2 regions of the Vogesella sp. genome follow, and region 2 is predicted to be linked to the other one. Evidence: riboswitches for the same ligand, from Rfam matches in the RefSeq annotation. Region 2 holds a riboswitch; the other holds the start of a gene.
The links. Region 2 has a riboswitch for cobalamin ahead of ACK4FZ_RS02695 (TonB-dependent receptor). Riboswitches for the same ligand answer to the same signal wherever they lie in the genome.
Positions count from the first base shown of each region.

Region 1 (10,165 bases), on a different contig from region 2:
CCGGCTGTAGCGCTGCAGCATGGCAAAGTGGCCGTCTACCAATGCTTGCACTGCTCGGCGCGATCGGCCCAGCACTTGTTCATGCACCGCCAGGACATCGACAATGCGACCAGGAATGTCGGCGCTGCTGAACAGCTCGCTGGCGCCGCGTGCTCGCAAGCGGCTAGCCTGTGGTTCCATGGTAACCAGCACATCGACATCACCTCGCTCAAACGCGGCTTCGTGCTGATCCAGCAGCAATGGCACCACCATAACCTGATCATGCTGCAAACCCGCGCGCTGTAGCAGCGCATCCAGCATGACAGCCCCTACCGCATTCCCCTCCACCCCGATACGCTTGCCTGCCAGCTGCGCCAGGCTAGTGACACTATCGCCACCCAACACTGCGTCAGCACCATTCGAGACGTCCAGCACCGCCACCACCTTCAACGGAATGCCTTCCGACAGCGAGGTCATCACCTCGTCCAGCGTCAGACAGGCGCCATCGAGCATGCCTGCACTGAGAGCGCGCATGGCCAAGGTGGTGGAGCTGATGCGCAACAGCCGTATCTGCTGCGGCGACAGCACGCCACTATCGGCCGCCCAGGACAAAAACTGATAGCCAGGCCAGCCATTGCTGCCAATGCGCAGTAGCGGCTCCGGCGTGTTACAGGCGGTGAGCAGCGGGCTGCCCAGTACGGCCAACGTCGCCAGCAAACAATGGCGTCGCCCTGAATCGGGCAGACAAACAGCAGGGTGTTTTACTTCCATCAGGTGGAACCGGCGTTCATTATTTGATTAATGATAGCGAATCAACCGCCTGTTTTTATAACAATGCAAATAAATGTCAGCCAAATAAGGCATCTTGTGTCAGCTTTGTAGCCACTGGCGCACAGTCTGCCGTGCTTGCAACAGCATGCTGCCGTACAGCAAGGCAATGCCCTGCGCCTCGGCACGGGCGATTTCGCTGTCGGTGGGCGGGTACAGCGTGGCCAGCATGGCGCGGGCGTGCAGGCCGCCCAGGCTGGCGGCGCTATCGAGCTTGAACAGGTTGTCGAGGCCGACGCCACGATGGTGCAGCGAGGTGGGCGCCGTGGTCTTGCACTCCACCAGAAACAGGCGGTTGTTACACAGCACCGCCACGTCGTATTCGTTGGCCACGTCGTCGTGGTTGATCTTCACCCCCACCGCCGCGTCGCTGATTGGCAAGGCTGGCAGCAGGCTGGCCACCTCGGCCAGCAGCCACACTTCCAGCCAGCCCCCGCCCAGAAAAAAGCGCGCCGACGCGTCCTGGCAGCGCATATGGCCCAGCGGGTCGAAGCTGACCAGGCCGCAGCCATCCAACCACGCGCGTAGCGCCCGCTCGCCACGCGGCAACGGCCGGCGGCTGAACTGGCGCGCGTCCAGCTCGTTGCACAGCCGGTTCAGCAGCGACAGTGCCTGCGGCCGCGCCACCGCCAGTTCGGCCAGGCACGCAGCCAGCGCTTCCAGCCGGGCATGACGCTGGCTCAGCCGGTAATGCACATGCTCGATGCGGCTGCCGTACAGCGCAAAGTACGCTTCCAGCGTCAGGCCGTCGGCAATGTCGCTACCGCTGTGCACGCGGGTGTGCTCGCCGCCCAGCAGCCAGATCAGGCGGTCGGTATGCGGCTCCACGCTCATCAGCGGCAAGTGGCGCTCGCGCGCCAGGTCGTAGGCCAGCGCCGCCTGCACCGGCGAGGCAGCGCTGATATTGAACGCCACCGCGCCCTGCGCCAGCGCGGCCAACTGCTGGCGCAAGGCCAGCGGCTGGCTATCGGGCGGCACGGTGACTACCGTCACCGCCAGGTGCTGGCTGCGGCAGACGCCGGCGATATCGGTGGCCAGGCCCAGCGCGCTGCGTGGGCACAGCAGGCTGACCTGATGAATGCCGAAACGGCGGTCCAGCGCCGGGGTGATGATGTCGCTCTCGACGTGATCGACAAAAGCCAGCAGATGCATGGCAAAACCTCGAAACAATCCAGCCTGCATCTTAGCCAGCCTTGGCCGCTGACGGCCAGCCCCGGCCTTGCGCCAGCTCAGGCCACCATGAAACAACCCCCTGCCATGGCTGGCGAGGGGGTTGGCCGCAAGCCCGTTCGGGCGGTGTAGCAGGCTTAGCGCAGGAAGGCCAGCGCCGGCAGGCGGCGCAGCAGCAGCCAGTCCAGCAGCAGGATGGCGACAAACGAGGCACCTACCAGCGGGAAGGCCAGCCCCAGCGCCAGCATGATCAGCAGCGCGCCTTTCCACAGCGGCGTGTCCGGTGCGTCGGTGGGCGCACCCAGGCGGCCGGCCGGCTTGCGCTGCCACCACATGATGATGCCGCTGACGCTGCCCAGCAGCACCAGCAGGCAGATGGCCGCCATCAGCAGCTGGTTGGCCAGGCCAAAGAATTTGCCCTCGTGGATCACCACGCCGAACTCCACCACCTTGGGTACCAGCGCGTAATCCTTGAAGCGGATATCGGCCAGCACCTTGCCGCTGTACTGGTCGATGTGCAGCGTGGCTTCGTTGCGCGGGTCGTCGGGGAACACCGACACGGTAAACACGCCTTCGTCGCCGTCCGGCAGCGCGATGTTATAGCCGGGCACCACACCACGGGCGTTAGCGGTGTCCACCACCTGCTGCAGCGGAATCTGCGGCGTGGCCGCTTGCGGTGCGGCGCCTTTGTGCGCGGCGTGCGGGTCGGTGGATTTGGGCAGCGGGCTGGGCTCTACCGCCCACGGTACGATTTTTTCGGCGGTGCTGTTCAGGCTGATGGCCTTTTTGTCGGACTTGGGCACGTCGTCCCACATCTGCGCCGGGAACTGGCTCCACACCGCGGCAAACTTCTCGCCCCAGTAGCCGGTCCAGGTCAGGCCGGACAGCAGCATGAACAGCAGGAAGATGGCGCTCCAGAAACCGGTAACGGCGTGGATATCACGCCAGAAGGCCCGGCCGCCGGCGCTAAAGCGCGGCCAGAACACCGCCAGCTTGCCGCGCCCGCGCGGCCACCACAGGTACAGGCCGGACACCAGCAGCACCAGCGCCCAGCTGGTGGCCAGCTCCACCAGCAAGTCGCCCTGCTTGCCGATCAACAGCTCACCGTGCAGTTTCAGCATGATGGCTTGCAGGTTGTTGTTCTCGTCCAGCGCGCCCAGCACGGTGCCCTGGTACGGGTCAACGTACACACCGAGCTTGGCCTCGGCGGTCTTGATAATCACCTTGGCGCTGGCGTCGGCTGCCGCCGGCGGCTGGTAACGCAGCACGCTGGCGCCCGGGTACTGCGCCTTCACCGCCGCCACCAGGTGGTCGGCCGGGTGAGCCGGGGTGCTGGCGGCCGGTACCGTCAGCAGGCTGCCGTACATCAGTTGGTCCAGCTGCGGCTTGAACAGGTACACCATGCCGGTGATGGCCAGCATGATCATGAACGGTGCCACCAGCAGGCCGGCATAGAAATGCCAGCGCCAGGCCACCGTGTAGTAACGGGGGGTTTTCTTGTCGGCAATGACGGCCATCGTCGTACTTTCAATGAGGGAAGGCCGGCATTGTTAGGGTTGGCCGCAGCCGCCACAAGGCGGTGCGACACTATGCCGCAGGCGGCAAATCGCCGCGCTCAGGCGCTGCGTGCCGCCTGCTGCGTGGTGCGGATGCTGGCCAGCAAGGCGGCCAGCTCGGCCAGGCCGTCTTCCCACTGCGTATGGCCGGACGCCACATTGATATGGCCGGCACCGCGCAGCCACGCCAGCGGCGCCTGCCACAGTGCCGCCATGCGCGCGCTGCGCAGCGGCAGGCTGAACGGGTCGCTGTCGCTGGCCACCACGCGGGCGGCAAACGGCAGCGCCGCCTGCGGCAGCGGCGCAAACGGTTGCAGCTGGGCCGGGGCGCTGGCGCGCTCCACATCGGCCGGCGCCACCAGCAGCGCGCCGGCCAGCTTGTTACCGTAGCGTGCCGCGTAGTGCGCCACCGTGGCACAGCCCAGGCTATGCGCAATCACCACCACCGGCTGGCGGGCGGCGTTGACCGCTGCATCCAGCGCGGCCAGCCAGTCGTCCAGCTGCGGCGCGTGCCACTCGTGGTTGGCCACGCGCTGCGCGCCCAGCAGCTGCTGCCAGTGGCTCTGCCAGTGCTCGGGGCCGGAGTTGTTCCAGCCCGGCTGGATGATGAAGTCGAAACCGGAAAGATCGTGCGCCATGGTGAGGCTCCGCAATGTCATGCCGTCACCATAGCAGGCGCGCTTTATTTCCAAAAATACTGTTTTATTGTTTTTTTATTTCTCACGGCAATATAAACAAGCCCGGCAGTCGGTAGGCCTTCTGCTAAAATCGCTGCCTGCCTTGGTGCCTGCCGGTGTTAGCCGGCGGGTTAAACGGGAAACAGCGTCAGCTGTGCTGCCCCCGCAACGGTGTGTTTCTTTCAGGCTGCCCCGCGCAGCTGCCCGGCCCCTGCGCCACTGTACCTGCCGGTACGGGAAGGCGGGCCTGCGGCGAAACCAGCCCGGATACCGGCCACGGCAAGCTGTGCGCGGCCACCCTGTTGGCCGCACCGAACAACCATGCTGCGGAGGGCGGCATGCGGCCAGCCATCTGCCCGCCTGCCCTTCGCCGCCATCCGGCTCTCCTTATGTCCGTTACCGTTGCATCACCGGCCAGCCGCGCGGTGCTGCCCCCTGCCCTGTTATTGCCGCTGTTGGCCGCCATCAGTGCCGGCGTGGTGCTGCTGGCCTGCGCCAGCGGCAGCGTGTCGCTGAGTGCCAGCCAGTTGTGGCAAGCGCTGCTGGGCCATGGCGATGCGCTGTCCGGCACCCTGCTGCAGCTGCGGCTGGAGCGCGCCCTCACCGCCTGGATTACCGGCGCCGCGCTGGCGCTGGCCGGCCTGCTGATGCAATCGCTGCTGCGCAACCCGCTGGCCGACCCCTACGTGATGGGCGTATCCGGCGGCGCTTCGGTGGGTGCGCTCACCGCGCTGTGGCTGGGGCTGGCGGTGTGGCAAGTAGACCTCGCTGCCGTTGTCGGCGCGCTGGGGCTGTCTGGCGTGCTGTTCTGGCTGGCGCGGCGCGACTTTGGCCGCAGCAGCGGCACCGTGTTGTTGCTGCTGACCGGCGCGCTGCTGTCTACCGCCTGCGGCGCGGTGATCTCGCTATTGCTGACCATCGCGCAGGACAACCAGCTGCGCGGCATGGTGTTCTGGCTGGTGGGGGACTTGTCCGGCACGCCGCTGCGGCCGTGGCCGTGGCTGGTGCTGCTGCCGGCCATGCTGCTGGCCTGGTGGCAGGCGCCCGCCATCAACCTGCTGGCGCTGCACGGCGACCACGCCGCCACGCTGGGCGTGCCGCTGGCCGGCCTGCGCCGCTTGCTGTTGCTGCTGTCGGCCACGCTCACCGCCACCGCAGTCAGCCAGGGCGGCAGCATCGGTTTCGTTGGCCTGATGGTGCCGCACGCCTGCCGTCTGGTATGCGGGCCGCACCTGCGCCACTTGCTGCCCGCCAGCATCCTCACCGGCGCCACGCTGCTGGTGCTGGCCGATACGCTGGCGCGCACCGTTGTCGCCCCGATGCAGCTGCCGGTGGGCATTCTCACCGCGCTGCTGGGCGTACCGGTGCTGTTCTGGCAGCTGTCGCGCGCGCGCCGGAGGCTGGCATGATGCTGCACACCGATAATCTGGGCATTCTGCAAGGCCAACGCCACCTGCTGCATCAACTGGACTGGCAAGTACACGCCGGCGAAGTGTGGTGGATCGCCGGCCGCAACGGCTGCGGCAAAAGCACGCTGCTGGCCACGCTGGCCGGGCTGCGCGCGCCGGCAGCGGGCCGCATCACACTGTGCGGCCAACCTTTGACTGCCACCGCACCGCGCCTGCGCGCCCAGCGCCTGGCGCTGCTGCCGCAAGCCAGCCACGACGCGTTCGACTACGCGGTGGCTGACGCCGTCGCCGCCGCCCGTTTTCCGTGGCCGGACGACGGCCGCAACCCGGCCCGGCTGGCCGCGGCGCTGGACGCCTTCGACCTGGCACGCCTCGCCCACCGCCCGCTGCAGGCGCTGTCCGGCGGGGAACGCCAGCGCGTGGCCCTGGCCAGTGTAATGATGCAGGACAGCCCGCTGCTGCTGCTGGACGAACCCACCAACGCGTTGGACCTGGCCCACCAGGCCGCGCTGCAAGCGCAGATCCGCCGCTGGCAGGCCGACGGCAAAGCTGTGCTGCTGGTCAGCCACGACCTGCAATTTTCCCCTGCCGTCGCCAGCCATGCCCTGCTGCTGGATGGCGCCGGCAACGCCGCCCGCTACCCGATTGCCCAGCTGGACGCCCACGCGCTGGGCGACGTGCTGGGCTACCCCCTTACCCGTATCACCCACGCAGGCCACCCCTGCTTTTTACCCGGACACCCCACATGAGCCACACCGACGACCAAGGCCGCAGCGAGCGCCATAACGCCCGCATGGCGCGCAAAAAAGCAATCATGGACGCCCGCATTGCCGCCGCTGACGAACACCGTGGCGTGTTCATCGTCAACGCCGGCAACGGCAAGGGCAAAAGCTCCAGCGGACTGGGCATGGTGATGCGCGCGCTGGGCCACGACATGCAGGTTGGCGTGGTGCAGTTCATCAAGGGCGCGATGGAAACCGGCGAGGAACGCTTCCTGCGCCGCTTCCCCGAGCAGGTGCAGTTCCACGCCATGGGCGAGGGCTACACCTGGAACACGCAAGACCGCGACCGCGACATGGCCCGCGCCGCCGAAGCCTGGGCCAAGGCGCGCGAGATGCTGCAAAACCCGGCCATCGGCCTGGTGCTACTGGACGAGCTGAACATCGCGCTGAAATACAAATACCTGGACGTAGAGCAGGTGCTGGACGACATCCTGGCGCGCCCGCTGCACCAGCACGTGATCGTCACCGGCCGTGGCGTGCCGGACGCGGTGGTGGAAGCCGCCGATACTGTTACCGACATGACGCTGGTGAAGCACGCCTTCGCCGCCGGCATCGCCGCCCAGCCCGGCGTGGAGTGGTAGGCAGAGAGAACCTGAAACCCGTTGGCCACGAAAAACACAAAAGAACACAAAAACAAAACCGCCGATTGCCAGGGCAAGCAGGCGTGAATGGCATCCAAAGTACCTGGGCCAAACAGTAATGAGTAACGGGCTTTTGTTCGTGCCCTTTCGTGGTTTTCGTGGCAAAACGTTTTCCGCCATGCCCGACGGCTTGGCTCGATAAATACCAAGACAAAACCCATTAGCCACGAAAGAACACAAAAGCAAAGCTGCCCATTGCCATAGCACGCAGGCCTGAATGGCACCCAAAATGCCCAAGCCAAACGGCAAGCAACAGTAGTTTTTCGTGCCCTTTCGTGGTTTTCGTGGCCAAAAACCAAATAAAGAAAGCCCCATGAGCTGCAAAGCCCTTTTGCTATCCGCCATCGCCTCCGGCCAGGGCAAGACCACCGTCACCGCCGCGCTGGCGCGCCGTCTGGTGCGCGACGGCTACCGCGTGCGCGTGTTCAAGACCGGGCCGGACTTCATCGACCCGCTGCTGCTGGCCGCCGCCAGCGGCAGCACGGTAGACGTGCTGGACCTGTGGATGTGCACCGGAAGCCAGTGCCGCCACCTGCTGGCGCAAGCCGCCGCCGAGGTGGACTACGTGCTGATCGAAGGCGTCATGGGCCTGTACGACGGCCAGCCGTCCAGCGCCGACCTGGCAAAACAGTTTGGCGTGCCAGTGCTGGCGGTGCTGGACTGCAGCGCCATGGTGGGCACCGCGCTGGCCATTGCCCGCGGCCTGCGCGACCACGGCCAGCTGCCGTGGGCCGGTCTGCTGGCCAACCGCGTCGCCAGCAACGGCCACGCAGACATGATCCGCGCCTGCGGCACGCCCGATTTGCCAGTGGTGGGCTGCCTGCCGCGCCAGGCCGAATCGCTGCCGGAACGCCACCTCGGCCTGCACCTGCCCAGCGACCTGCCCGACCTGGCAGTGCGGCTGGACGCACTGGCCGACGCGCTGCAGCTGGACCACGCCGTACTGGCAGCGCTGCCAGACTTCGCGCCCGAGGCCACGCCACCGGCAACCCTGCCGCCACTGCTGGCCGGCAAGACCATCGCCGTGGCGCACGACGCCGCGTTTGCCTTTGTCTATGCGGCCAACCTGCGCACGCTGCAGGGCATGGGCGCGCGCATCGCCTCTTTCTCGCCGCTAGCCAACGACGCCATTCCGGCCGACGCCGACGCGCTGTGGCTGCCCGGCGGCTACCCCGAGCTGCATGGCGCCACGCTGGCGGCCAACACCCGCTGGCTGGCCAGCGTGCAGGCCTTTGCCGCCGCCGGTAAGCCGGTATGGGCCGAATGCGGCGGCATGATGGCGCTGACCGAACAGCTGCACGATGGCCAGGGCCAGGCGCACCGCATGGCCGGCGTGCTACCCGGTAACGTGCGCATGACCGCCAAGCTGGCCGGGCTGGGCAGCCAGGGTTGGCCGCACCCGGCCGGCGAGCTGCGCGGCCACACCTTCCATTACTCGCAGTTCGACACCCCGCTGCTTGCCGCCGTCACCTGCCAGCGCAAGGCCGGCGGCAGCCCCGGCGAGGCGGTGTACCGCCACGGCAGCGTGCAGGCCAGCTACTTCCACGCCTACTTTGCCAGTCAGCCCGCCGCCGCCGCCGCGCTGTTCCTGCCGGAGGCCGCATGCTAGGTACCAGCCTGCTGCTGGCCGCCGGCCTGCTGGCCGACCGCATACTGGGCGAGCCCACGCGCTACCACCCGCTGGTGGGCTTTGGCCGCGCGGCCAACTGGCTGGAAAAACGGCTGAACGCCGGCCGCAGCCGGCTGCTGCGCGGCGCCCTGGCGTGGGCGCTGCTGGTGCTACCGTTGCCGCTACTGCTGGCCTGGGCGCTGGCGCAACTGCCCGCGCTGGCCGCCGGCATCCTCAGCGTGGCGGTGCTGTACTTCACACTGGGCCGCCAGAGCCTGATCGAGCACACCCGCCCCATCGCCGACGCGCTGCTGCAAGGCAAGCTGGCCGAGGCGCGGGCGCTGACCGCACGCATTGTCAGCCGCGACCTCAGCCAGGCCGACGACAGCGCCATTACCCGCGCCGCCACCGAGTCGTTGCTGGAAAACGGCCACGACGCCGTGTTCGGCGCGCTGTTCTGGTTTGCCGTCGGCGGCGCGCCGGCGGCGCTGGCCTACCGCCTGGCCAACACGCTGGACGCGATGTGGGGCTACCGTAACCAGCGCTTCGAGCGCTTCGGCAAAACCGCCGCCCGCGCCGACGACGTGCTGGGCTACGTGCCGTCGCGCCTCACCGCACTGGCCTACGCCGTGGCCGGCAATACCCGGCTGGCGCTGGCGTGCTGGCGCCGGCAAGCACCGCAGTGGGACAGCCCCAACGCCGGCCCGGTGATGGCCGCCGGTGCCGGTGCGCTGGGCGTGCAACTGGGCGGCGCCGCCGTCTACCACGGCCAGCTGGAAGCGCGGCCCGCGCTGGGCGCAGGCCCGGCCCCGCGCGCCGGCGACATCCGCCGCGCCGCGCAATTGATGGACCGCGCCATCGTGCTGTGGCTGCTGCTGGCGTTGCCGTTATGAGTACCACCCTGCGCCCCGTCCACGGCGGCAACCTGCTGCAGGCCGTCGCCCGCTTTGGCGGCACGCCCGAGCAATGGCTGGACCTGTCCGCCGCGCTGAACCCGCAGCCCTACCCGGCCCCGGCCACCGAGCCGGCGCTGTGGTACACGCTACCGCAGCCGGACGCCGCGCTGCACGCTGCCGCCTGCGCCTACTACGGTGCGGCCAAGCTGCTGCCGGTAGCCGGCAGCCAGGCCGCCATCCAGGCGCTGCCACGGCTGCGCGTCCCCGGCAGCGTGGCGGTAGCCCACCCCAGCTACGCCGAACACGGCTGGCGCTGGGCGCGTGCCGGACACCAGGTAGCCCGCTACCCGCACGCCGAACTGGCCGCGCAGGCCGGCAAGGTGGACGTGCTGATTGTGTGCAACCCGGACAACCCCAGCGGCCAACGTTGGCCGCAACACGCCGTGCTGGCGATGGCGGCGGCGCAAGCCGCGCGCGGCGGCTGGCTGGTGGTGGACGAAGCGTTTACCGACGTGACACCCGCGCTGTCGGTGACCGCGCACGCCGCCACGCAACCCGGCCTGGTGGTGCTGCGCAGCCCTGGCAAGTTCTTTGGCCTGGCCGGCTTGCGGCTAGGCT
Region 1 is NZ_JBKBHK010000025.1:16,075-26,239, reverse strand. It holds gene ACK4FZ_RS17135 (ABC transporter substrate-binding protein) at 1-750, opposite strand, end outside; gene ACK4FZ_RS17130 (Card1-like endonuclease domain-containing protein) at 850-1,959, opposite strand; gene ACK4FZ_RS17125 (PepSY-associated TM helix domain-containing protein) at 2,115-3,494, opposite strand; gene ACK4FZ_RS17120 (RBBP9/YdeN family alpha/beta hydrolase) at 3,593-4,171, opposite strand; cobalamin riboswitch at 4,298-4,504, shown strand; gene ACK4FZ_RS17115 (FecCD family ABC transporter permease) at 4,600-5,619, shown strand; gene ACK4FZ_RS17110 (ABC transporter ATP-binding protein) at 5,616-6,368, shown strand; gene cobO (cob(I)yrinic acid a,c-diamide adenosyltransferase) at 6,365-6,982, shown strand; gene ACK4FZ_RS17100 (cobyrinate a,c-diamide synthase) at 7,356-8,651, shown strand; gene cbiB (adenosylcobinamide-phosphate synthase CbiB) at 8,645-9,544, shown strand; gene cobD (threonine-phosphate decarboxylase CobD) at 9,541-10,165, shown strand, end outside.
Region 1: it holds a riboswitch for cobalamin, as region 2 does, so the genes downstream of both, ACK4FZ_RS17115 (FecCD family ABC transporter permease) here and ACK4FZ_RS02695 (TonB-dependent receptor) in region 2, are expected to answer to the same signal.

Region 2 (10,165 bases):
CCGCTGCGAGCCGACGTATTGCCACTGCACGCCCACACGCGTTGCCTCGGACGGTGCCCAGCCCAGCGACAGGTTAGCCATGTGCCGCGGCACCAGCGGCACGGTTTTGCCGGCCAGATTGACGCTGTTGGCCACGCCACTGCGGAACGTGGCTTGCTGCCATGTCACGGCGGCGCTCAGGTCAAGGTTGGCCGCAAGCGGTGTCTTGCCTTCCAGTTCCACGCCCTGGCGACGGGTGGGTTCGAGGTTGACGTTGGCAAATGTGAGCGAGTTGTAATGAATTTCACGGTTCAGGTCGTAACGGAACCAGGCCGCACGCACGGCACGCCCGGCTTGCTGCCAGGACACACCCAGTTCTTTATCGTGCGAGGTCTGCGGCAACAGCGGGGTAGTGACAGAGGCCTGCTCGTCGGCATTGGCCATACGGAAACTACGGCCCAGCTTGGCATAGCCATCGAGCTGCGGCAGCAGCGCCTGACGGAGACCCAGCTGCCAGGCACGCAGCTCTTTATTGCTGCGGTAGCTGTTTTCATAACTACTGCTGACCTTGGCACTGTCTTCAACGTGCTGCGAGCGGACACCGGCATTGATCGACGTGCCCTCTGCAGGCCGTAGCAGCACATCCACAAAGCCACCGGCGTGGCGCTGCTTGATCTTTTTGCTGCCCGTACCGGAGGTATCCACACTGTCCACCGCGGCATCACCGGACATGGCGTCTACACCCAGTACCAGGCGATGGCGCGCGACATCCTGCTCATAACGCAAGCTGGCGGTCATTTCATCGGTTTTCTGCTGACGCTTGCTGCTGTAGCTGGCACTGATATTTTCGGCTTGCAGCTTCTTGGTCACGCTCGCAACATCCAGCAGCACCATGCCCTCGCCTGCAGCTTGCTTCACCTGTACGCCCCAAGTGTCGGTCTGGGTGCTCATGTAATCGTTAGGCTTATTGGTACCGCGCGGGTTGCTGGCAAACTCGTCCACGCCATTAGCCGTGTCCACGCTACGCACACCGGGCAAACGCGTATCCTGGTTGGCGGTGCGGGCGTAGAAGCGCAGCGTGCCATCCTCGTGGCGTAGCGTGGTGGTCAGGCCGCCGCTATCGTTGCGCTCGGCATTGTTCTGCCGGTAGTTGTCGGTGGTGAGCGACTTCACATAAGCATCCAGTGCCACATGCTGGCTACTGGCGTGGCCGGACAAGTCGATTTTTTTCAGGTTATAGCTACCGGCAGTCAACGTCGCCTGCACGCTATCGGCCGCCTTGAAACCGCTGCGGGTAATGATATTGATGACCCCGCCAGTCGCACCGCCACCATAGGCTACGGCACCACTGCCGCGTACTACTTCGATACGCTCTATCTGGCTCAGCGGCACCACGCCCAGATTGGGAGCAGACAAATCGTTGGTGTTCTGTTTGACGCCGTCCACCAGAATCAGGGTATTGCTCAGGCCGGTAATGCCAAAACCACGCAGGTCTACTGCTGCCGTATCGGCAGCACCGCTGCTGTTACGAATCTGGATACCCGCCAACCCGGACAGCACATCCTGCACCGTACGCGCCGTGCTGCTAGCAATATCTTTGGCGGTGATGACAGACACATTCACCGGCAGCTCACGCACGTTGTCCTGGCCACGGGAGGCAGTGACCACCACTTCATCGAGGGTAACGGGCTGCTTGGCCACGGCCGCCTGGGCACAGGCCAGGGCCACCAGGGTGGCCAGGGGTTTGTTGCTGAAAGACATGTAGACACACTCCGTAGGGACAAAAAGGGAGTGCGGAGAAATAAAGGACACGGCATACCGCCGGCAGGCGCCGGTAGCAGGCTGTCAGATCGCCTCCCCGCGATACTCCAGCTGAACGCGATTCCGCCGCGCTCGTCGCAGGCCGGTCTCCGGGCTTGGCCATGCCAGCATCGCACCTTCCCGCCGTGTGGGCAGTGGTTAACGCGATGCCTGGGGCGTATACGCCCAGGCCTTACCGTTGCGGGGGCAGCGCCGGTCTTGCACCGGCTTCCCGTTTCATCCGTCGCTGCCATGGCAGGACGGACACCTGCAGCCCGCCATTATAGCGGGGCTGACACAATCCAGAATGGCGTCATGCAAATTACTCCGCCGGCATGGCCCCGTTGCCAGCCGGCAGCGGCTGGCGTATGGTCTGCCGGTTCGCCTGCCCGCCAGGCTCTGCCACACCGCAAGGAAACCTCATGCCACGCATTCCCGCCCCCGACCTCGGCGCCCGCCAGGCCGCCGACGCCCGCCAGCAACAACTGACCAAACCGGCCGGTAGCCTGGGCAAACTGGAGCAGCTCGCCATTACCCTGGCCGGCCTGCAAGGCCGAGACATCCCGCTGCCGCTGGTACCGGCCATTACCGTGTTTGCCGGCGACCACGGCGTCTGCGCCGAAGGCGTGTCGGCGTTCCCGCCGGAAGTAACCGGCGCCATGGTAGCCAACTTCGTCCACGGCGGCGCCGCCATCAGCGTGCTGGCACGCGTCAACCAGGCGCGGCTGGAGGTGGTGGATGCCGGCGTGGCCAGCGACCTGTCCGCGCTGCCCATCGTGCACGCCAAGGTACGCGCCGGTAGCGGCAACCTGCGCCGTGAAGCCGCGATGAGCCGCCAGGACGCCGACGCCGCGCTGGAGGTTGGCCGCAACGCCGCCCGCCGTGCCATTGCCGACGGCGCCACGCTGCTGATCGCCGGCGATATGGGCATTGGCAATACCACGCCGTCGGCGGCGCTGATCTGCCGCCTGACCGGCCATGACGTGGCCGCCATCGTGGGCCGCGGCACCGGTGTCGACGACGCCGGCCTGGCCATCAAGCGCCAGGTGGTGGCCGACGCGCTGGCGCGTGTGGCCGGGCAAACGCTGGACGGCCACGGCGTGCTGGCCGAGCTGGGCGGGCTGGAGATCGCCGCCATGGCCGGCTTCTACCTGGAAGGCGCCCGCCAGGGCGTGCCGCTGCTGCTGGACGGCTTCATCAGCACCGCCGCCGCGCTGGTGGCCCGCGCCATCGACGCCGACATCGCGCCGTGGCTGCTGGCCAGCCATTGCTCGCAGGAAACCGGCCACGCGCTGGCCTTGCAGGCGCTGGGCCTGAGCCCGCTGTTGGACCTGGGCTTCCGTCTGGGCGAAGGCAGCGGTGCCGCCGCCGCACTGCCGCTGCTGCAGCAAGCCATCGCGCTGCACGCCGGCATGGCCACCTTTGCCGAAGCAGGCGTGGCCGGCAAAAACGCCTGATCGCGCCCGCCAGCATCGCCCGCGCGCCGGCCAGGCGGTATGCTTGGCCTAGCGCCGCCGGCCAGCCGCACGCGCTGGCGGCGGCGTGCGTTTTTCTTGCCTGCTTTTGCGGTAAAAGGTTGCCACCATGAACCCCTACACCCTCACCCTGCTGCGCCACGGCGACATCGACCACCAAGGCCGCCTGATCGGCCATACCGACCTGCCGCTGACCGAACGCGGCCGCGCCGACATGGCCGCCAGCTGGCAACGCATCGTGCAGCTGGCGCCGGTGACCTGCATGGCCACCTCGCCGCTGCAACGCTGCCGCGAGTTTGCCGTACAGCAGGCGCTGGCCAGCCGCGTGCCGCTGCACGTGGCGCCGGGGCTGACCGAGTGCCACTTCGGCAGCTGGGAAAACCGCCCGCTGGCTGATATCTGCGCCACCACGCCCGACTGGCAGACGCTGCTGGCGCGCGGCCTGCTAACCCCGGAAGGCGGCGAAGGCTTTGACGCCTTCCGCACCCGGGTGCTGACCGGCTTTGCCGAGTGGATGCAGCAAGCGCGCGGCAGCCACCGCGTGCTGGTCAGCCACGGCGGCGTCATCAACGTGCTGCTGGCCGAGCTGCTGGGCACCGAATTCAACGTCGCCCGCTTGATGGCGGTACAGCGCGGCGGCTTTGCCCAGCTGTCGATCCTGGACGGCCACCCGGCTTACCTGACGCGGCTGGAGTCGCCCCCCGTGGCTGGTTGATCCACACACCACGCACAGCTTGCCCCCTGCCCATGCACTGCCTTTCCACACACTTATCCACAGCCTTATGCGATCGCTGATTCTTGCCATCCAGTTCCTGACCCGCCTGCCCACGCCGCAGCTGAAAACCTTCGACCCGGCGTGGCTGGCCGACGCCGCACGCTGGTTTGCGCCGGTGGGCGTGCTGGTGGGCGCCATCGTGTGGCTGGCGGTGCTGGCCGGCAGCCTGGTGGACCCCTGGTTGGCCGCACTGGCCGGCCTGCTGGCCTGGCTGTGGGTGACCGGCGGCCTGCACATCGACGGCCTGGCTGACCTGGCCGACGCCCAGGGCGCGGCGCACCGTTCGCGCGAGCGTTTTCTGGAGGTGCTGAAAGACCCGCATCTGGGCAGCTTTGGCGTGCTGAGCCTGGCCACGCAGCTGATCGTGAAACTGGTGCTGCTGATGCTGCTGGTGAAGCTGAGCTTGGCGGGGCTATCGGCGGTACCGGATGGGATGATGTCACCGGGTACGCCGGCTTCCCTGGGTGCACTGCCGTTACCCGCTTCCCCGGATGCGCCTGCGGCTTATCCGGGCTACCACGGTTACCACAGCGGCCACGGGCAGCACGGAGACCAAGGCGGCATCGCGGCAACGACAGGGTTGGCCGCAACACTAGCCGGGCTGCTACTGGTGCCGGCCTGGGCGCGGCTGTTTACCGTGGCGTGGTCGGCCACGCTGCCCAGCCTGGCGGCCGGCAGCGGCGAACGCTTTGCCTGGCGCCCGCACTGGCCCAACTTCTGGCTGTGCAGCCTGCTGTTGGCCGCTGCCAGCGCCTGGCTGGCGCCGGTGTTACTGCTGGCGCCGCTGGCCGGGCTGTGCTGGTGGGCCTACCTGAAGCGCAAACTGGGCGGCATGACCGGCGATTGCCTGGGCGCCGGCATCGAGGTGTGCGAAAGCCTGCTGCTGCTGGCGCTGGTGGTAGCGGCACGCCAATGGCATTGACATGACGCATGGCATCATGCTGAGATATTGAAAACCATTCTCAATAATCAGCATGAAACTCGACACCTTTGGCCTGGCGGCCGTCATCATTATTCCGGTCACGACCGTACTCGTGTGGGTGGTCGCACACTACAGACTGCCTGCCCTGCCCGTCTTGCTCGGCGGCGTTTTGCTCAGCCTGCTGCTGGCACTGCACATCAAACCGCTGCCCCGCTCAGCCTTGCCTGCCGCGCCGTCGCGCTGGCAGCAGGCACTGAACTTGGCCGTGTGGCCCATCCTGGCGCTACCGTGGCTGCTACCGCACGCCACGCTGCTGTTCTATGTCGTGTTAAGCGGTTGGATAGTCGCCACGCAAGCGCTGGCTTGGCGTCAAGAAGGCACGCTGGCGCTGGCTTGGCCGCAACGCACGCTATGGCTGATCGCGGCCGCCATGCTCCTGCTGGCCGGCCTGCTCGCCAATGATAGAAGCGTACTGGCGCTGGTATGCGGCGTCTTGTGCGGCTGGGTAGGCCTCAGCGGCCGCCGCCCGCGCTGGGGCAGCCCGCCGCCGCAGGCATGAAAAACCGCGCCGGGCAGGCTGCCGGGCGCGGTGCGGGTAGTGCGGCCAACGTTGGCCGCATTGGCTGGCGTCAGAGCTGGCCGGCTACCTTCTTGTTGCGCATCAGGCACAGCATGTCACAGGCGATGTGCGCCGCCGCGATGGCGGTGATTTCGCTCTGGTCGTAGCTGGGGGCCACTTCTACCACGTCCATGCCGACGATGTTGAGGTCGCCCAGGTTGCGGATGATCTTCAGCGCCTGCGCGGTGGTCAGGCCACCCGGTACCGGCGTGCCGGTGCCCGGCGCGGCGGACGGGTCCAGACAGTCGATATCGAAGGTGACGTACACCGGCGCGTCGCCGATGGTCTTTTTGATTTCGGCGATGGTGGCGTCCACGCCGTTATCGTGTACCCACGGTGCGCCCAGCACGTTCAGGCCCATGAAGTCGTCGTTCCAGGTGCGGATGCCGACCTGTACCGATTTGGCCGGATCGATCAGGCCTTCTTTCACCGCCTTGTAGAACATGGTGCCGTGGTTCAGGCTGTCCGGCTCGTCGTCCGGCCAGGTGTCACAGTGCGCATCGAAGTGCAGCAGCGCCAGCGGCTTGCCGTACTTTTCCGCGTGTGCAATCAGCAACGGGTAGGTGACGAAGTGATCACCGCCGAAGGTCAGCATCTTGGCGCCGCTGGCCAGAATGGTGCGCGCGTGTTCGATGATGGACGGCTTGATGGTGAGCGGGTTGTGCGCGTCGAACCAGCAGTCGCCGTAGTCGATGACCGCCAGGTCGTCGAACGGGTCGAAGCCCCACGGGTAGGGCTTGAGCTCGGCCAGCTGCACGCTGGCGGCGCGGATGGCCTGCGGGCCTTGGCGCGCGCCACTGCGGAAAGTCACGGACAGGTCCAGCGGAATGCCGGATACCACCACGTCCACGCCTTCCAGATTGCGCGTGTAGTTGCGGCGCATGAACGACAGCACGCCGGCGTAGGTGTTTTCGATGGAAGAGCCGTACAGGCTTTGACGACGGATGGCACCGTCACCGCGGATTTGATCGTCAGACATGTTCGCTCCCGAAAAGAGCACGCCGTGGTGACGCCACGGCGATTACCGTCCATCTGTACAGCCGACGGTTTGAGGCTGGCGCACACCGCGGCACGCAGCGCGAAGTGTGACGCCAGCCGCGTACAACAGCAAGTTTTATCGCGTCAAATTACCGTGGCATACTTGCACGCTTGAGTTTCTGCCCGGTAACCGCCATGAGCCAGCCTGAGGCCAACAGCAACATCCTGATTCCACACCGTCTGCCGTTTGCGTTCAGCGCGACCACCGGCGGCTACGCCCGGCTGTGGCTGAGCAACCTGGTGCTAAGCGTGCTGACGCTGGGCATTTATTCGGCGTGGGCCAAAGTCCGTACCCTCAAATACCTGTACGGCCACACCAAAGTCGCCGGCGGCCGCTTCGGCTACCACGCCAGCCCGATCGCCATCCTGAAAGGCCGGGCACTGATGGTGGGCTTGTTTGTGCTGTGGCAGCTCTCTGCCGAGTTCTCCCCCGTACTGCAAGGTCTGCTCGGCGCGGGGGCGGCGGGGCTGGCCCCATGGCTGGCAGTGCAAGCCATGCGCTTCCGGCTGGCCAATACCAGCTGGAGCGGCATGCGGCTGCATTTTGACGGCCAGACAGGTGCCGCCTACCGCGCTTTTTTCAAATCCTGGCTCACGCTGCTGTTGTCGCTGGGCCTGCTATGGCCGCTGGCCACGCTGCAAAAGCAACGCTACTTGCTGCCGCACAGCCGGCTGGGGCAGGCGAGCCTGGCAGTGGCACCATGTAGTGGCCAACTCTATCTGGCCGGACTAGGCAGTTTGCTGATCAGCGGCTGCTATGCAGCATTAGTCACCCTGCTATGCTGGAGCCTGCTACAAATTGGCCATAGCCTCGTATCCGGGGACGCCACTTCCACGCTTAGCAGCACCATCAGTATCGTCGGTGGTGCTATCTGGCTGATTGCCACCCTGGGCTACACGAGCCTGTCCATTAGGAATGTCCTGATCAACCATACCTCGCTGCTACTGAACGGGCGACACCATACCCTGTCTTGGCGTCTACCAGCCTACCAGCGCATGGAAATGGCGCTGATCAATACCCTGGCGTTGGCTTTCAGCCTGGGGCTGGCCTGGCCGTGGGTACGCATCCGCACCCTGCGCGCCACCTTCGGGCAACTGACGCTGCAAGGCGGGGCCGACCTGGCCCAGCTCTATACCCAGGGCCAGTCGCAGCACGACGCCCGCGGCGACGAACTGGCCGAGCTGCTGGCACTGGATCTGGGATGGTAAGCCTCGATGCACTGTGGCGCGACGGCCACACGCCACGGCCGCAGGCGGTGAAGGTTGGCCGCGACGGCGACGAGCTAGTGGTCAGCGGCAGCAGCGGCCAACGCCGCTTCCTGCTGGCGGACTGCCGGCTGGAGGCCGGTATCGATACGCTACCCGACAGCGTATACCTGCCCGACGGCAGCACGCTGGAAGTGGCGCAAAAAGTGGCCATCCGCCGCCTGCTGGGCGGGCTGCCACCGCTGCAAGCCGGTGGTCACTGGCTGCAGCAAAGCTGGCGCGCACTGGCTGGCGGCCTGCTAGCCGCCCTCGTCATCCTGTGGCTGGGCTGGCGCTTCGTGCTACCGGCGGCTGCCGGCTGGCTGGTTCCGCTGATTCCGCTCAGCGTCGAGCAACAGTTGGCCGCACAAACGCTAAGCTGGCTACAAAGCAACACCGAGCTTGCCCCCAGCCGCCTGCCGGCTAGCCGCGCCGCCACATTGCAAGCGCAGGTCGCCCGCTTGCAGCCAGCGGCCAGCCGCTATCGCTATCAGGTACTGCTGCGGCACGCGCCCGACATCGGCCCCAACGCCTTTGCGCTGCCCGGCGGCACCATCGTGGTGACCGACCAGCTACTGGCGGTTGTCACGCAGCCAGACGAAATACTGGCCATTCTGGCGCACGAAGCCGGCCACGTGGAACACCGCCACGGCCTGCGCAGTGCGGTGGAAAGCGTGGGGGTACTGGCCGCACTGACGCTGATGACCGGCGATGCCAGCAGCCTGACGCTAGCGCTGCCGGTGGCGCTGGCCAACGCCAGCTACAGCCGCGAGCACGAACGCGAAGCCGACCGCTTTGCCTACACCGCCTTGCAGCTGCAAGGCCTGTCGCCCTGCCTGCTGGGCTATGGCCTGCAGCGCATCGAAGCCAGCCTGAAACAGCAGCATGGCGACGACGCCATCAGCAGCGGCAGCTGGTTTGCCAGCCACCCGGCCACCGCCGAACGCAGCAAACCGCTGGGCCAGACTTGCCCGCCATCACCATAAAAGATGCCCCGCCAAGGCGGGGCCAAAGGGGATGAACCGGATACGGTACCTTCCCGAGATAAACGTAAACACTCACCCTAGCCGTGTTGCCATAACAGCATGATCGCTGTCAGCAGCATGACGGCACCAATGACCGCGTCCAGCCGCTGCCAGTTTTCCGGGCGGTTAAACCACGGTGCTACATAACGCGCACCCAGCCCGATGGCCGAGAACCACAGCAAGGACGCAGCCAGAGCACCACCCATAAACCATAGCTGGCCATCGCGCCCGTAAGCAGCCGAGATGCTGCCGATCAGCACCACGGTATCCAGCCAGACGTACGGGTTCAACAAGGTCACCACCATCAGGCGGCGAAATACGGCCCGACGATCCTGTGGCACATCGTCGCCCACCAGGCTACGCTGCTGCCAAGCGGTGCGGAATGATTGCCAGCTCAACCAGAACATCAGCGCCGCACCGAGCCACACCAGCCACTTCAGCAACTGTGGCTGGCTAGCCAGCATGCCGCCTACGCCAAACACGCCAGCACCAATCAACAGCACATCACACAACACGCAAAACACCACCACCTCGGCAACATGGCGGCGTAACAAGCCCTGCTTCAATACAAAGGCGTTTTGCGGGCCGATGCCGATGATCTGGCTAGCTGCCAGCGTGAAAGCGGAAAGAAAAATCTGGGTGCTCATGATGGATGCCGACTTAGCGATAATCACGCAAAATTACGCCAATAGCATTGCAAATCGATGGCAGCCAGATCGCGTAATAGCGCGTCATGGTCTGATCAACCCGGCGCGTTGATGAAGGTTTGTACGTCCAGCAGCCAGCCATCGGCCTTGGCGGCTTGCCAGCGTTTGACAAAAGTCTGGTACAGCTTGTCATCAGCCGGTTTGCCTGCCAGCTGCTGGTATTGCTGCTGAAAGGTAGCGCTGCTAGGCGGCTGCAGGCGCTTGTTGTGGGCAATGCGGTTGGCCGCGGCCGGGTCGGCCATGGCTACCTGGCACATTACGGCAGCGGCTGCTGCCACCATCATCCATTTGCTGCGCATTCTGGTTTGCTCCTGAAATGTCAATTTATCAAGCAATCGCAGCAATTCCTGCGTCACTTACAACAGTCCGCATCAGCAGAATTGCCATTAGCAATGTAATTCAACTGCATCCATTGTTTCATCATCAGAAGTGATGAAAAATCTATACATAAAATCTAAAGAAACACTGGTTGTTTTTACAAATAACAGGACAAGAGGAAGGGATATGAGTCGGGACAAGGCGACCACGCAGGGCAGAACAGATAAGGCAAGGCGTTTGCTGCGGCCAGCACGCGCCACAT
Region 2 is NZ_JBKBHK010000002.1:8,260-18,424, reverse strand. It holds gene ACK4FZ_RS02695 (TonB-dependent receptor) at 1-1,740, opposite strand, end outside; cobalamin riboswitch at 1,863-2,066, opposite strand; gene cobT (nicotinate-nucleotide--dimethylbenzimidazole phosphoribosyltransferase) at 2,202-3,236, shown strand; gene ACK4FZ_RS02685 (histidine phosphatase family protein) at 3,364-3,969, shown strand; gene ACK4FZ_RS02680 (adenosylcobinamide-GDP ribazoletransferase) at 4,037-4,951, shown strand; gene ACK4FZ_RS02675 (hypothetical protein) at 5,004-5,510, shown strand; gene speB (agmatinase) at 5,581-6,549, opposite strand; gene ACK4FZ_RS02665 (YjgN family protein) at 6,744-7,817, shown strand; gene ACK4FZ_RS02660 (M48 family metallopeptidase) at 7,811-8,839, shown strand; gene ACK4FZ_RS02655 (LysE/ArgO family amino acid transporter) at 8,917-9,525, opposite strand; gene ACK4FZ_RS02650 (hypothetical protein) at 9,621-9,884, opposite strand; gene ACK4FZ_RS02645 (helix-turn-helix transcriptional regulator) at 10,164-10,165, shown strand, end outside.